3 regions of the Kitasatospora sp. NPDC101183 genome follow, and region 2 is predicted to be linked to each of the others. Evidence: predicted binding sites of a transcription regulator. Region 2 holds the regulator's gene; each other region holds the start of a gene.
The links. Region 2 encodes HrcA, which represses chaperone genes, less so after heat shock. Its sites were predicted from a motif close to TTNGCACTCNGNNNNNCNGAGTGCNAA; they were not measured.
Positions count from the first base shown of each region.

Region 1: the regulator HrcA is predicted to act here: its motif matches at 3,780-3,806, upstream of groES (co-chaperone GroES).
Region 3: the regulator HrcA is predicted to act here: its motif matches at 2,225-2,251, upstream of groL (chaperonin GroEL).

Region 1 covers NZ_JBIWOW010000009.1:253,362-258,469, forward strand. The annotation lists gene tsaD (tRNA (adenosine(37)-N6)-threonylcarbamoyltransferase complex transferase subunit TsaD) at 1-912, shown strand, start outside; gene ACIRRS_RS15510 (hypothetical protein) at 909-1,214, shown strand; gene ACIRRS_RS15515 (polysaccharide deacetylase family protein) at 1,249-2,163, shown strand; gene ACIRRS_RS15520 (methyltransferase domain-containing protein) at 2,164-3,330, opposite strand; gene ACIRRS_RS15525 (hypothetical protein) at 3,367-3,699, opposite strand; gene groES (co-chaperone GroES) at 3,948-4,253, shown strand; gene groL (chaperonin GroEL) at 4,370-5,108, shown strand, end outside.
Region 2 covers NZ_JBIWOW010000018.1:62,565-67,672, forward strand. The annotation lists gene htpX (zinc metalloprotease HtpX) at 1-629, opposite strand, end outside; gene hrcA (heat-inducible transcriptional repressor HrcA) at 918-1,952, shown strand; gene dnaJ (molecular chaperone DnaJ) at 2,022-3,158, shown strand; gene ACIRRS_RS25070 (16S rRNA (uracil(1498)-N(3))-methyltransferase) at 3,254-4,003, shown strand; gene ACIRRS_RS25075 (PDZ domain-containing protein) at 4,094-5,108, shown strand, end outside.
Region 3 covers NZ_JBIWOW010000007.1:3,494-8,601, reverse strand. The annotation lists gene ACIRRS_RS11025 (hypothetical protein) at 2-361, opposite strand; gene groL (chaperonin GroEL) at 447-2,069, opposite strand; gene ACIRRS_RS11015 (cold-shock protein) at 2,403-2,606, opposite strand; gene ACIRRS_RS11010 (ubiquitin-like small modifier protein 1) at 3,116-3,394, opposite strand; gene thrC (threonine synthase) at 3,416-4,696, opposite strand; SAM riboswitch class I at 4,714-4,850, opposite strand; gene ACIRRS_RS11000 (glucosyl-3-phosphoglycerate synthase) at 4,992-5,108, shown strand, end outside.

The DNA of each region.
Region 1 (5,108 bases), on a different contig from region 2:
ACCATCCAGCGCGCCCTGGACACCGCCGGGGTCAAGGCGAGCGACCTGGACGGCATCGCCGTGACGGCCGGGCCCGGCCTGGCCGGCGCGCTGCTGGTCGGCGTCAGCGCGGCGAAGGCGTACGCCTGGGCGCTGGACAAGCCGCTGTACGGGGTCAACCACCTCGCCTCGCACATCTGCGTGGACCAGCTGGAGCACGGCCGCCTGCCCTCCCCGACGATGGCCCTGCTGGTCTCCGGCGGGCACTCCTCGCTGCTGCTCAGCGAGGACATCACCACCGACATCCGCCCGCTCGGCGCGACCATCGACGACGCGGCCGGCGAGGCCTTCGACAAGGTCGCCCGGGTGCTCGGCCTCGGCTTCCCCGGCGGCCCGATCGTCGACCGGACGGCCCGCGAGGGGGACCCGAAGGCGATCCGCTTCCCGCGCGGGCTGAGCGGCAAGAACGACCCGGAGTACGACTTCTCGTTCTCCGGCCTCAAGACCGCCGTCGCCCGCTGGGTCGAGGCCAAGCGCCGGGCCGGCGAGGAGGTGCCCGTCGCCGACGTGGCCGCGTCCTTCCAGGAGGCCGTCACGGACGTGCTGACCCGCAAGGCCGTCAAGGCGTGCAAGGACAACGGCGTCGACCACCTGATGATCGGCGGCGGCGTCGCGGCCAACTCCCGGCTGCGGGAGATGGCCCAGCAGCGCTGCGACCGGGCCGGCATCCGGCTGCGGGTGCCCCGGCCGGGCCTGTGCACCGACAACGGCGCGATGGTGGCGGCGCTCGGCGCCGAGATGGTCTGGCGCGACCGGGCCCCGTCCTCCCTCGACCTGTCGGCGGACTCCTCGCTGCCCGTCACCGACGTGCACGTCCCGCACACCCACTTCCACGACCAGGCGTACGACGCCCTCGGCGGCGGCGCGGCATGACCGTCGCCGCGATGTGGGAGGCCCGGGCGGCCGACGGGCGCGGGCCCGAACTCGCCGCCTGGGCGCGGGAGTTCGCCCTGCCCGCGCTGCGCGGCGCGGCCGGGCTCGACCGGCTGGAGCTGTTCTCCGCCCCCGGCGGGCGCGTCCTGCTGATCACCTGGTGGAGCGGCGAGCCGACGCCCGTCGCCGACCCTCCGGCCGACCTGCTCGGCCGCCCGGTGCACCGCTGGTCCTTCACCAGCGAGCACGTCGAACAGCGGCTTTCGGGAACCGACACTCCGGCCGCTACCGTGCATAGCTGAGAGAAAGCTGGACGGAGCCGGGAGCGCGGTGCGGGTGAACAGGGACGGCAGGAACGGGCTGGGCAGGACCAGGGCGTACGCGGCGGGGGCGGTGGCCCTGATGGCCCTCGCCACCGCGTGCGGCAGCGGGGGCGGCGACGGCGGCAAGGCCCCGGCCGCGACCTCCGCGGGGGCGGCGGCGCCCCAGCCCGCCGGCACCGCCGCGCCGACCGGCGCCGCGACCACGCCGGGCGCCGCCCCGGGCGGGGCCGACGCCGCGGCCTGGGCGAAATGGAACCTCAAGCCGCTCGCCCCGGCGCCCGCGCCGCCCGCCGACAAGCCGATCAAGCTGGAGAAGTCCGGCCCCGTCCCGGTGTTCAGCGACGTGAAGACCAGCGACAAGGTCGTCTTCATCACCATCGACGACGGGGCCGAGAAGGACCCGAAGTTCGTCGAGATGCTGACCGACCTCAAGGTGCCGATCTCGATGTTCCTGACCCGGGACATCGTCAAGAACGACTACGGCTACTTCAAGCCCCTCCAGGCGCTGGGCAACCACGTCCAGAACCACACCGTGGACCACCCGGTGATGAGCAAGATCTCGCCGGAGAAGCAGAAGTCCGAGGTCTGCGACGCGCAGTCCGCGCTCGCCGAGCACTACGGCACCGCCCCGCTGCTGTTCCGCCCGCCGTTCGGCGACGGCGCCAACACACCGACGCTCAACAGCGCGGTGCAGCAGTGCGGCCCGCGCGCGGTCGTGCTGTGGCGCGAGTCGATGCAGATCCACGACATGCAGTACCAGTCGGGGGACAAGCTGAAGAACGGCGACATCATCCTGGCGCACTTCCGCGGCCCCAAGGAGCTCAAGGGCTCCACGATGACGCAGATGTTCGGCGAGCTGCTGGCCCGCATCCAGGAGCAGGGCTTCTCGGTGGCGCGGCTGGAGGACTACATCCAGGCGCCCTCGTAGCTACACCGGCTGACCGAGCATCATCAGCGGCCCGTTGTCGGTGCGGCTGAGGATCACCGTGACGGCGTTCGGCCCGGAGGGCTTGAGCAGGCGGCGCAGCTCCTCCGGGGTGATCGCCATCCCGCGCTTCTTGATCACCACCGTGCCGACGCCGCGCTCGCGCAGCAGGGCCTTGAGCCTCTTGACGTTGTACGGCAGCACGTCGGTCAGCTCGAAGGCGTGCGCGTACGGGGTGGGGACCAGCCGGTCCGAGGTGACGTAGGCGATCTTCGGGTCGATCAGCCGGCCCTCGACCATCCCGGCGACCTCGGCGACCAGGTGGGCCCGGATCACCGCGCCGTCCGGCTCGTACAGGTACCGCCCGACCGGGCCGGCCGGCGGGTCGGGCAGGTCGCCGCCGGTGAGGGTGGCGCCCTGGGGCAGCAGGGTGGCGCGGTGGGGGCTGGAGGCCTTGGTGCCGAACCAGAGCACGGCCTCCTTGACGTCCCCGTGGTCGGAGACCCACTCGGCCTCGGCGTCCTCGGGGACGGCCTCGTGGGGGATGCCGGGGGCGACCTTGAGCGCGCCGACGGGGGTGCGGCGGCCGGCCTCGATCGCCCAGGAGAGCGGCGGGGCGTACGCCTCCGGGTCGAACACCCGGCCGCGCGCGGTGCGCCGGGCCGGGTCGGTGAACACCGCGTCGTAGCCGGTGACGTCCACCTCGGCGACGTCCGCGCAGACCACCTCGACCAGGTCGGCCAGGCCCAGCGCGGCGGCGTTCGCGGCGGTGGCGGCGCAGGCGGCCGGGTCCTTGTCGACGGCCAGCACCTGGATGCCCGCCCGGGCCAGCGCCAGCACGTCCCCGCCGATGCCGCAGCAGAGGTCCGCGAGGCGCCGTACGCCCAGCTCGGTGAAGCGGCGGGCCCGCCACTCGGCGACCTCGCGCCGGGTGGACTGCTCGACGCCGTTGGGCGTGAAGTACATCAGGTCGGCGTCCGCCCCGAACTTCGCCCGCGCCCGCTGCCGCAGCCGGGCCTGCCCGAAGGCGGCGGACACCAGCTCCGCCGGGTGCTCGCGCCGCAGCCGGGTGGCGAGCGCCAGCTCCTCCTCGGGCGCGAACTCGCGCAGCTCGGCGAGCAGGGCCTGGCCCCGGGGGGTCAGGAGGGGCAGGAGGTTCTCGGTGTCCACGGGCTCATTCTCGCGGGTTCCGGGGCGAGGGCGTGGTCACCACAGGACGCCGGTGGAGAGCAGGGCCGGGGCGACGAAGGGTGCGATCCCGGCGGCGACGGGGAGGAGGCGGTAGCCGGTGCGGTGGCTGCGCACGGCGACGACGATGTCCACCACCAGGGCGACGAGCGGGCCGGCGATCATCCCGTACCCGAGGAAGGCCCACATGAGGCCGTCGCCGTCGTCCCCGTGGCCGGGGCCGGAGCCGAGGGCGCAGACGAGGGAGAAGACGGCGAACGGGAGCACGGCCCCCAGCAGGGGCAGCGACAGCAGGGAGAGGGAGGCGTCCTTCAACCGGGACGGGCCGATGCGGGCCGGGGTGTCGGTCATGGCACGAGTCTGGCCGCGGGTGCGGCGGCCGCACATGAGTACGGCTACTCAACCGGGGAGCGGGTTCCGGGGGCGCGTCGTTGGCACTCTGGTTGACTGAGTGCTAACACCGGCCTATGGTCGTCCTTGGCACTCCCCACTGGGGGAGTGCTAATGCGAAGACGTGTGTCTGACCCCCGCGACGGCAGGCACGCAGGTTCGCCCCTACCCGTTAGAAAACCCCGTAATCTCCGAAGGGGAGCTCGGACGTGACCACCAGCAGCAAGGTTGCCATCAAGCCGCTCGAGGACCGCATTGTGGTCCAGCCGCTCGACGCCGAGACCACCACGGCCTCCGGCCTGGTGATCCCGGACACCGCCAAGGAGAAGCCCCAGGAGGGCGTCGTCCTGGCTGTCGGCCCGGGCCGCTTCGAGGACGGCCAGCGTCTGCCGCTCGACGTCGCCGTGGGTGACATCGTCCTGTACTCGAAGTACGGCGGCACCGAGGTCAAGTACCAGGGCGAGGAGTACCTCGTCCTCTCGGCCCGCGACGTCCTCGCGATCATCGAGAAGTAAGACGTCCCACCCCCGCCCCGGATCCGTGTCCCTAGTGACAGGGGCCCGGGGCGTGGTCGTTGGTCCACCTAGTTCGGCGGCCCCGAACCGGCCGCAGCCCCGAGGGAATAGGGAACATGGCGAAGATCCTGCAGTTCGACGAGGACGCCCGCCGCTCGCTGGAGCGCGGTGTCAACAAGCTGGCCGACACCGTCAAGGTGACCATCGGCCCCAAGGGCCGCAACGTCGTCATCGACAAGAAGTTCGGCGCCCCGACCATCACCAACGACGGCGTGACCATCGCCCGTGAGGTCGAGCTCGACGACCCGTACGAGAACCTTGGCGCGCAGCTCGTCAAGGAGGTCGCCACCAAGACCAACGACGTCGCGGGCGACGGCACCACCACCGCCACCGTGCTGGCCCAGGCCCTGGTCAACGAGGGTCTGCGCAACGTCGCCGCCGGTGCCGGCCCGGCCGCCCTGAAGAAGGGCATCGACAAGGCCGTCGCCGCCGTCTCCGAGCACCTGCTGTCCGTCGCCCGCGAGATCGAGGGCAAGGACGACGTCGCCGCCGTCGCGTCCCTCTCCGCGCAGGACACCCAGGTCGGCGAGCTGATCGCCGAGGCGATCGACAAGGTCGGCAAGGACGGTGTCATCACCGTCGAGGAGTCGAACACCTTCGGCGTGGAGCTGGACTTCACCGAGGGCATGCAGTTCGACAAGGGCTACCTGTCGCCGTACTTCGTCACGGACGCCGAGCGTCAGGAAGCGGTCCTCGAGGACCCGTACATCCTGATCAACCAGGGCAAGATCTCCTCCATCCAGGAGCTGCTGCCGCTGCTGGAGAAGATCCTGCAGGGCGGTGCCTCCAAGCCGC
Region 2 (5,108 bases):
ATGGCGTAGACGACCATCGACACCAGCGGGATGACCAGCGCGAGGATGGCCGCGTTCTGGTCGTTGTTGTTGCGCCCGCCGCCCATGAACCCGCCGTACATGGCGAGCCGGGTCATGGCCCCGGCGAGCACGCCGAGGAAGCCGGCCACCGTCATCACCGCGACGTCCCGGTGCGCGACGTGGGAGAGTTCGTGGGCGAGGACGCCCTCCAGCTCCTCCGGTTCGAGTCGGCGCAGCAGCCCGGTGGTGACGCACACCACCGCGTTCTGCGGGTTGCGGCCGGTGGCGAAGGCGTTGGGCATGTCGGTGTCGGCCACCGCCACGCGGGGTTTGGGCATGTCGGCCAGGGCGCAGAGCCGGTCGATCGTGCCGTGGAGTTGGGGGTACTGTTCCGGGCTCACCGGCCGGGCGCCCATGGCCCGCTCGGTGATCTTGTCGCTGAACCAGAACTGGGCCACGAACAGCCCGCCGGAGATCAGGACGATCAGCGGCCAGGCGCCGCGCAGCAGCGCGATCAGCAGACCGGTGAAACCGACGTACAGCAGCCCGATCACGAACATCGTCGCCACCATGCGGCTGGTCAGGCCGCGGTCCGGCGCGAAACGGGTGTGCTGGCCCGAGCTCGACATCGCTTGCTCCTCCGTTCGCCGTCGCTTTCGATGCTGCCACCCGGACGGCCCCGGAGCACCACCCCCGCGCCGGGACTTGTCCGCGGGAGGGTGGCGGGACCGGAACTGCGGGCAGGATCACCCCGGCCGGGCCGTTCCTGGGGGAGGACCCGGGCCTTACACTGGCAGGTACGGTTCTGGCACTCGAATGCACAGAGTGCCAGGGTCGGGATCCTCCTCCGGGGGCGGTCCGAGCCATCGAAACAGGGACACGGACGGACAACGTGCGAAGAGGGAGGTGCGTGCCCCATGGCCGGTGAGGTCCGCCAGCTGGACGAGCGCAAGCTGGCCGTGCTGCGCGCCATCGTCCAGGACTACGTGGGTACCGAGGAGCCGGTCGGCTCCAAGGCCCTGGTGGAACGGCACAACCTCGGCGTCTCCCCGGCGACGGTGCGCAACGACATGGCGGCGCTGGAGGAGGAGGGCTATATCCACCAGCCGCACACCAGCGCCGGGCGCATCCCCACCGACAAGGGCTACCGCCTGTTCGTCGACCGCCTCGCCGAGGTCAAGCCGATGAGCGCCCCGGAGCGCCGGGCGATCCGGCACTTCCTGGACGGCGCCGTCGACCTGGACGACGTGGTCGCCCGGACGGTGCGCCTGCTCGCCCAGCTGACCCGGCAGGTCGCCGTGGTGCAGTACCCCTCGCTGACCCGCTCCACCGTCCGGCACATCGAACTGGTGGCGCTGGCCCCGGCCAAGGTGATGCTGGTGCTGATCACCAACACCGGCCGGGTCGAGCAGCGGATGGTCGACTGCCCGGGCACGGTCGGCGAGACCGTCCTGGCGGACCTGAGGGCCAGGATCAACGCGCACGCCGCCGGCCAGCGGCTGCCGGACGTGCCGGGGCTCCTGGAGGAGCTGCCGGCCATGTTCGAGCAGGTCGACCGGCCGACGGTCACCACCGTCCTGGCGACGCTCTTCGAGGCGCTCGCCGAACAGAACGAGGAGCGGATCATGCTGGCCGGCACGGCCAACCTGACCCGCTTCGGGCACGACTTCCCGCTGACCATCCAGCCGGTGCTGGAAGCCCTGGAGGAGCAGGTCGTCCTGCTCCGCCTCCTGGGTGAGACCGCGGACGCGGGGATGACGGTCCGGATCGGCCGAGAGATCGCGTACGAGGGGCTGAATTCCACCTCCGTCGTGTCCGTCGGTTACGGTTCGGGCGACGAGAGCGTGGCCAAACTGGGAGTGATCGGTCCGACCCGGATGGACTACCCGGGCACAATGGGGGCGGTGCGAGCGGTGGCACGGTACGTGGGTCAGATCCTGGCCGAGTCGTAGCAAACCCCCGTCAGACGGCTGACGGGTCCGATCGCAGCACTACTACAGGCGGAACAAGCGGAGCATTTGGTGGCCACGGACTACTACGCGGTACTCGGCGTCCGACGGGATGCGGGGCAGGACGAGATCAAGAAGGCGTTCCGGCGCCTGGCGCGCGAACTGCACCCGGACGTCAACCCGGACCCGAAGACGCAGGAGCGGTTCAAGGAGATCAACGCCGCCTACGAGGTGCTCTCCGATCCGCAGAAGCGCCAGGTCTACGACCTCGGCGGGGACCCGCTGTCCCCGGGCGGCGGAGCGGGCGGCTTCGGCGCGGGCGCGGCGGGCTTCGGCTTCTCCGACATCATGGACGCCTTCTTCGGCGCCGCGGCAGGCCAGCGCGGGCCGCGCTCGCGCACCCGCCGCGGCCAGGACGCCATGATCCGGCTGGAGATCACCCTGGAGGAGGCCGCGTTCGGCACCACCAAGGAGCTCCAGGTCGACACCGCCGTCACCTGCACCACGTGCAGCGGCGAGGGCGCGGCCCCCGGCACCTCGGCGCAGACCTGCGACATGTGCCGCGGCAAGGGCGAGGTCTCCCAGGTCACCCGGTCCTTCCTGGGCCAGGTCATGACCTCCCGCCCCTGCCCGCAGTGCCAGGGCTTCGGCACCGTCGTGCCGACCCCGTGCCCGGAGTGCGCCGGCGACGGCCGGGTCCGCGCCCGCCGCACCCTGACGGTCAAGATCCCCGCCGGTGTCGACAACGGCACCCGCATCCAGCTGGCCGGCGAGGGCGAGGTCGGCCCCGGCGGCGGCCCGGCCGGCGACCTGTACGTCGAGATCGCCGAGACCAGCCACACCGTCTTCCAGCGGCGCGGCGACGACCTGCACTGCACCGTCACCATCCCGATGACGGCCGCCTCGCTCGGCACCCAGGTGCCGCTGCAGACCCTGGACGGCCTGGAGGAGGTCGACATCCGGCCCGGCACCCAGTCCGGCCAGTCGATCCCGCTGCACGGCCGGGGCATCACGCACCTGCGCGGCGGCGGCCGGGGCGACCTGATAGTGCACGTCGAGGTGCAGACGCCCACCAAGCTCGACCCCGAGCAGGAGGAGCTGCTGCGCCGCCTCGCGGTGCTGCGCGGCGAGGAGCGGCCCTCCGGGCAGTTCGCGCCGGGCCAGCAGGGGCTGTTCTCGCGTCTGAAGGACGCCTTCAACGGCCGTTAGCCACACCGCGGGAGGGTGCCGGGGCCAGTTCGTCTCTTTGGAGGGGGCCCGGCACCCTCTTCGCGTTCCCGAACCGACCCGGAGGTACCCCCGCCATGACCGCGCCCGTCTTCGTCGTCGAGACCGAGCGGATCGCCGCCGCCGCGCCCGGCGCGCTGGTGCGCCTGGACGGGCCCGAGGGGCGGCACGCGGCGGCGGTGAAGCGGCTGGCGGCCGGGGAGGCCGTCACCCTGGCGGACGGGCTGGGCCTGGGCGTGGAGGGCACGGTCGCCGAGGTGCACGGCAAGGACGCGATCGACGTGGCCGTGACGGCGGTGCGCCGCGAGGAGCCGCCGGCGCCGCGGATCGTCGTCGTCCAGGCACTGCCGAAGGGCGACCGGGGCGAGCTGGCCGTGGAGACCATGACCGAGGTCGGGGTGGACGCGGTGATCCCCTGGTCGGCCTCGCGCTGCATCACCCAGTGGAAGGGCGAGCGCGGCGCCAAGGCGCTGGCCAAGTGGCGCTCCACCGCCCGGGAGGCGGGCAAGCAGTCCCGCCGGCTGCGCTTCCCCGAGGTCGGAGAGCCGATGACGACGAAGCAGTTGCTGCCCCTGCTGGAGAAGGCCGCCTTCGCCGCCGTGCTGCACGAGGAGGGCGCCGAGCCGCTGGCGCTGGCCGAGCTGCCCGGGAGCGGGGACGTGGTGCTGGTGGTCGGCCCGGAGGGCGGGGTGTCGCCGGAGGAGCTGGCCGCCTTCGCCGAGGCGGGCGCGAAGCCGTACCGGCTGGGCCCGTCCGTGCTGCGCACCTCCACCGCCGGGGTGGCGGCCGGCGCGCTGCTGCTGGGGCGCACCGGCCGCTGGAGCTGAAGGCCCCGGACGTTCGCGCGTCAAGCCAGAGCCCCGGAAGTTTGGGCGTAAAGCCAGCGCCCGGCACCGGCGGCTGCCTACGCTGGCCGGGTGACGGACTCCCTGAGCACCCCCGCGGGCGCCTATCCGCGCCACCCCCACCTGCACGGTGACCTGGCGGCCTTCGTCGCCGAGGACGACATCTGGCTCGCCCCGCTCGACGGCGGCCGCGCCTGGCGGCTGACCGCCGACCACCTGCCGGTCCACCACCCCCGCTTCTCCCCGGACGGGCGCCACCTGGCCTTCTCCTCCACCCGCGACGGCGCCCCCGAGGTGCACGTGCTGCCGGTGGACGGCGGCCCCTCGCGGCGGCTCACCCACTGGGGCAGCGACCAGACGCGGGTGCAGGGCTGGACGGCCGACGGCCGCCCGATCGCCACCACCGCCGCCGGTCAGGCGAGCCTGCGCCGCACCTGGGCGTACGCCGTGCCCCTGGACGGCGGCGAGCCGCAGCGGCTGCCGTACGGGCCCGTCGGCGGGCTGGCCTTCGAGCCGGGCGAGGGCGGGCGCGTGCTGCTGGCCTCCGCCAACCGCGAGCCCGCGCACTGGAAGCGCTACCGGGGCGGCCGGGCGGGCAAGCTGTGGCTCGGGACGGAGGGCGGCGAGTTCGCCCGCGTCCACGAGGCGCTGGACGGCCAGCTCGACTCCCCGATGTGGGTGGGCGGCCGGATCGCGTTCCTCTCCGACCACGAGGGCGTCTCCGAGCTCTGGTCCAGCCTCCCGGACGGCTCCGACCTGCGCCGCCACACCGCCGACCCGGAGGGCTTCTACGCCCGCAACGCCACCACCGACGGCGCCCGGGTGCTCTTCCACCGCGCCGGCGAGCTGTGGCTGCTGGACGGCTTGGAGGGTCCCGAGCCGCGCCGCCTGGACCTGAACCTGTCCGGCTCCCGCACCGGCCGCCACCGTCGCCCGGTGCCCGCCGCGCACTGGCTGGAGACCGTCTCGCCCGACCGTACGGGCCGTGCCGGCGCCGTCGTGGTGCGCGGCGGCGTGCACTGGCTGACCCACCGCGAGGGCCCCGCCCGGGTTTTGGACGAGACCCCGGGCGTGCGCGGCCGCCTGG
Region 3 (5,108 bases), on a different contig from region 2:
GTCAGGGGCGCAACTCTCCTACTGCTGCGACCACTTCGCCCTTCTTCCCGCACACCCAGTGCGGGTCAGGACCCAACTCCGGCTCCACGCCCAGCGCGTGAGGGTCGCCCTCCTCGGCGCAGACGGCGCACAGCGGCCACCGCCCGTACGCCTCCAGCAGCGCGTCCTGCACGTCCTGGGCGACCAGCCCCAGCACGTACTCCGTGCCGTCCGGCCACTGCTCCAGCCACCAGCGGCGGTGCGCGACGGCCTCCTCCACCAGGGAGACCACGGCGGCGTCCGCCACGTCCCGGGCGGTGAGGTCGGCCAGGATCAGCGCCCGCGCGTTGTGCAGGGCGTTCTCGATGTCGTCGGAACCCATCCGTCCATTCTCCGGTAGAACGCCGCGTGGGCGGCCCCCCGAGGGGGACCGCCCACGCGATCAGAACCTGCTGATCCGATCAGGATCAGAAGTCCATGTCACCGCCCGGCATGCCGCCGCCGGCGGCCGCGGCGGCCTTCTCCGGCTTGTCGGCGATGACGGCCTCGGTGGTGAGGAACAGCGCCGCGATGGAGGCGGCGTTCTGCAGCGCGGAGCGCGTGACCTTGGCCGGGTCGATGATGCCCGCGGCGACCAGGTCGACGTACTCGTTGGTGGCGGCGTTCAGGCCGTGACCGGCGGGGAGGTTGCGCACCTTCTCCACCACGACACCGCCCTCGAGGCCGGCGTTGGTCGCGATCTGCTTGATCGGGGCCTCGAGCGCGACCTTGACGATGTTGGCACCGGTGGCCTCGTCGCCGTCCAGCTCCAGCTTGTCGAACGCGACACCGGCCTGCAGCAGGGCGACGCCGCCACCGGCGACGATGCCCTCCTCGACGGCGGCCTTGGCGTTGCGGACGGCGTCCTCGATGCGGTGCTTGCGCTCCTTGAGCTCCACCTCGGTGGCCGCGCCGGCCTTGATGACGGCCACGCCGCCGGCCAGCTTGGCGAGGCGCTCCTGGAGCTTCTCGCGGTCGTAGTCCGAGTCGCTGTTCTCGATCTCGGCACGGATCTGGTTCACGCGGCCGGCGACCTGGTCGCTGTCGCCGCCACCGTCGACGATGGTGGTCTCGTCCTTGGTGATGACCACCTTGCGGGCGGTGCCCAGCAGGTCGACGCCGGCGTTCTCCAGCTTGAGGCCGACCTCCTCGGAGATCACGGTGCCACCGGTGAGGATGGCGATGTCGCCGAGCATGGCCTTGCGGCGGTCACCGAAGCCCGGGGCCTTGACGGCGACGGACTTGAAGGTGCCGCGGATCTTGTTCACGACCAGGGTCGACAGGGCCTCGCCCTCGACGTCCTCGGCGATGATGACGAGCGGCTTGCCGCTCTGCATGACCTTCTCCAGCAGCGGCAGGAGGTCCTTGACCGAGCCGATCTTGGAGTTGGCGATGAGGATGTACGGGTCCTCGAACGTCGCCTCCATGCGCTCCAGGTCGGTCGCGAAGTAGGCGGAGATGTAGCCCTTGTCGAAGCGCATGCCCTCGGTGAGCTCGAGCTCCAGACCGAAGGTGTTGCTCTCCTCGACGGTGATGACGCCTTCCTTGCCGACCTTGTCCATGGCCTCGGCGATGAGCTCGCCGATCTGGGTGTCGGCGGCCGAGATGGAGGCGGTGGAGGCGATCTGCTCCTTGGTCTCCACGTCCTTGGCCTGGGCCAGCAGCTGGTCCGAGACGGCGGCGACGGCCTTCTCGATACCGCGCTTCAGGGCCATCGGGTTGGCGCCGGCGGCGACGTTGCGCAGACCCTCGCGAACCAGGGCCTGGGCGAGCACGGTGGCGGTGGTGGTGCCGTCGCCCGCGACGTCGTCCGTCTTCTTGGCGACCTCCTTGACGAGCTCCGCACCGATCTTCTCGTACGGGTCCTCGAGCTCGATCTCCTTGGCGATGGAGACACCGTCGTTGGTGATCGTGGGGGCGCCCCACTTCTTCTCCAGCACGACGTTGCGGCCCTTGGGGCCGAGCGTGACCTTCACCGCGTCGGCGAGCTGGTTCATGCCACGCTCAAGGCCGCGGCGAGCTTCCTCATCAAAGGCGATGATCTTGGCCATCAGAAGTGGTCCTCCGGGACACGGTCGACTGCTCGGACCAAGGGGTGCCCGCGACGGACGGCCCTGGTGTGCGGAGGTCCATTCCCTGCCGCTCCTGGGGCCTCACCGACCCGGTCCGCTTATCACTCTCAAGCTGTGAGTGCTAACGCCAATGATTAGCACTCCGGGTGGTCGAGTGCAAGCCCCGTGACCAACCCGCGAGCCCCCTCGGAACCCCCGCGGAGCCCCGTCCGGGCATGCGAACGGGCCCGCACGACAGGTGTCGTACGGGCCCGCCGAAGAAGCGAGTGGTCACCAGCCGTGGGCCGTGACGAGCCTCCTGGAGCCGGAAGGTCAGACCGCCGCGCGAACCATGTCCGCCTGCGGGCCCTTCTGTCCCTGGGAGATCTCGAACTCGACCCGCTGGCCCTCCTCAAGGGTGCGGTAGCCGTCCATCTGGATCGCGCTGTAGTGGACGAAGACGTCCGCACCACCGTCGACCGCGATGAAGCCGTAGCCCTTCTCCGCGTTGAACCACTTGACGGTGCCCTGAGCCATTCCGAACTCCCCTAGTGCTGTGCTGGCCCTTCACGCGCCCGCAGGTCGCGGACCCGGTTCTGGAAGGCCGGCCCGGGGAACCCCCCCTGGGCGCAGCCGCGGCCGCCGTGGAACGCCGGGCGAGGCGATTACGTCGACCGCGGCTGAATGTATCCGGATCGACGCCCTCTGCAACAGGGCCAATCACCGGGAATTCCGACGCGGCGTCAAGGGGCAATCCCGAGCGAATCGGAAGGAAATCGGCATTTCAGTCCGGACATAGCGGGCGAACATCCTCAAAAGCCCGCCGGAATTCTGACATCTGCCTGACATGTTTCACGGCCCGGGCCCCGACCGGTCCCATCAGCCGGACGCCGCACGGCGATTCAGGAAGGAGCCCCCGTTCCCAGCCGAGGCTCACTCTACTCCCACTCGACCAGGAAATATTCCCGCCGAAATGCAACCGGCCGCCCACACATACGGAGAAGTGAATTCCGTACACGTGGACGACCGGTTCGGGTGCCGTTCGCTCAGCAGCCGCCGGCGACCGCCGGAATGATCGAGACGCTCGCGCCGTCCTTGATCTCCGTCGCCAGGCCCTCGGCAAAACGCACGTCGTCGTCGTTCACGTACACGTTCACGAAACGGCGCAGCTTGCCGGTGTCGTCCAGGATGCGGGCCGCGATGCCCGGGTGGTTCTTCTCCAGGTCGGCGACGACCTCGCCCAGGGTGGCGCCCTCGGCGCTCACCTCGGCGGCGCCGCCGGTGTAGGTGCGCAGGATGGTGGGGATGCGGACGTTGGCGCTCATGACTCTCCTACTCGGGGTGGTTCAGGCGGACGCGAGGCCGGCGTCGCGGAAGGACGCCAGGGTGGGGCGGATGACGGCGGTCATCCCGGCGTCGGAGACGGCGTCCAGCGTCTTGAGGCCGTCGCCGGTGTTGATCGCGACGGTCTCCTTGGCCGGGTCCAGCTGCCCGGTCTCGACCAGCTTCTTGAGCACGCCGACGGTCACGCCGCCCGCGGTCTCGGCGAAGATCCCCTCCGTACGGGCCAGCAGCCGGATCGCCTCCACGACCTCGGCGTCCGTCACGTCCTCGACGGCCCCGCCGGTGCGGCGGGCGATGTCCAGCACGTACGGGCCGTCCGCCGGGTTGCCGATCGCCAGCGACTTGGCGATGGTGTCCGGCTTGACCGGCCGGATCACGTCACGGCCGTCCTTGAAGGCCGCCGACACCGGCGAGCAGCCCTCGGCCTGGGCACCGAAGATCCTGTACGGGCGGTCCTCGACGAGGCCCAGCTTGATCAGCTCCTGCAGCCCCTTGTCGATCTTCGTCAGCTGCGAGCCCGAGGCGACGGGGATCACGATCTGCTCCGGCAGCCGCCAGCCGAGCTGCTCGCAGATCTCGTACGCCAGCGTCTTGGAGCCCTCGCCGTAGTACGGCCGCAGGTTGACGTTCACGAAGCCCCAGCCCTCGCCGGCCGGGTCCCCGATGAGCTCCGAGCAGAAGCGGTTCACGTCGTCGTAGTTGCCCTCGATGCCGACCAGCTCGCCGCCGTACACCCCGGCCATGACGACCTTGCCCTGCTCCAGGTCGTGCGGGATGAACACGCAGGACCGGAAGCCCGCCCGGGCCGCCGCCGCGCCCACCGCGCCGGCCAGGTTGCCGGTCGAGGAGCAGGACAGCGTGGTGTAGCCGAAGGCCCGCGCCGCCTCGATCGCGCAGGCGACCACGCGGTCCTTGAACGAGTGCGTCGGGTTGCCCGAGTCGTCCTTGACGTGCAGCTGGGCGGTGAACCCGAGCTCGCGGCCCAGGTTGTCCGCCTTCACCAGCGGGGTCCACCCCGGGTTCAGGTTGGGCTTGGAGGCGACGTCGGCCGGCACCGGCAGCAGCGGCGCGTAGCGCCAGATGGACGCGGGGCCGGACTCGATCCGCTTGCGCAGTTCCTCGGCGCCCTCGCTGCCGAACTCGTACGCGATCTCCAGCGGCCCGAAACACTCCAGACAGGCGAAGCTGGGGCCGAGCGGGAAGCGGGTCCCGCACTCCCGACAGGACAGGGCGGCGGCGGGGCCGAGGTCCACGGAAACGGGTGCGGCGGTGTCGATAGCCATGATGGCGGAGGCCTCTCTCCTCATCTTCCCCGCGGCGCGGTCGCGCCACAGGCCGGAATTGGCACCTGTCCCGCCGGGGCCTGTCGACAGACAGCCGCGCGAGAAGGTTGCCGGGACGTCAACGGGCCGTTCCCTCAGTCCCTCTGGATGAGCTTGTGAAATTGTGGTGGTACGTCGGCGGTGACCCCGGTGTGCCAAGGTTCGAGCGCCGTACGAAGACTGTATCCGAAGGCGTCAACCCCGAACGGGACTGTCCGCCACCCGAGATGACACGTCCCAACCGAGGAGGCCCCCCGTGCCCGCCGAACCGACCCCCGAGCTCCTCCCGCAGGCGGCGTCCTGGCTACGCCGCCGCTCCTGGAGCGCGGCGGACCGGTCGGTCGCCGACCTCCTGCGCGCCAAGGAACGCACC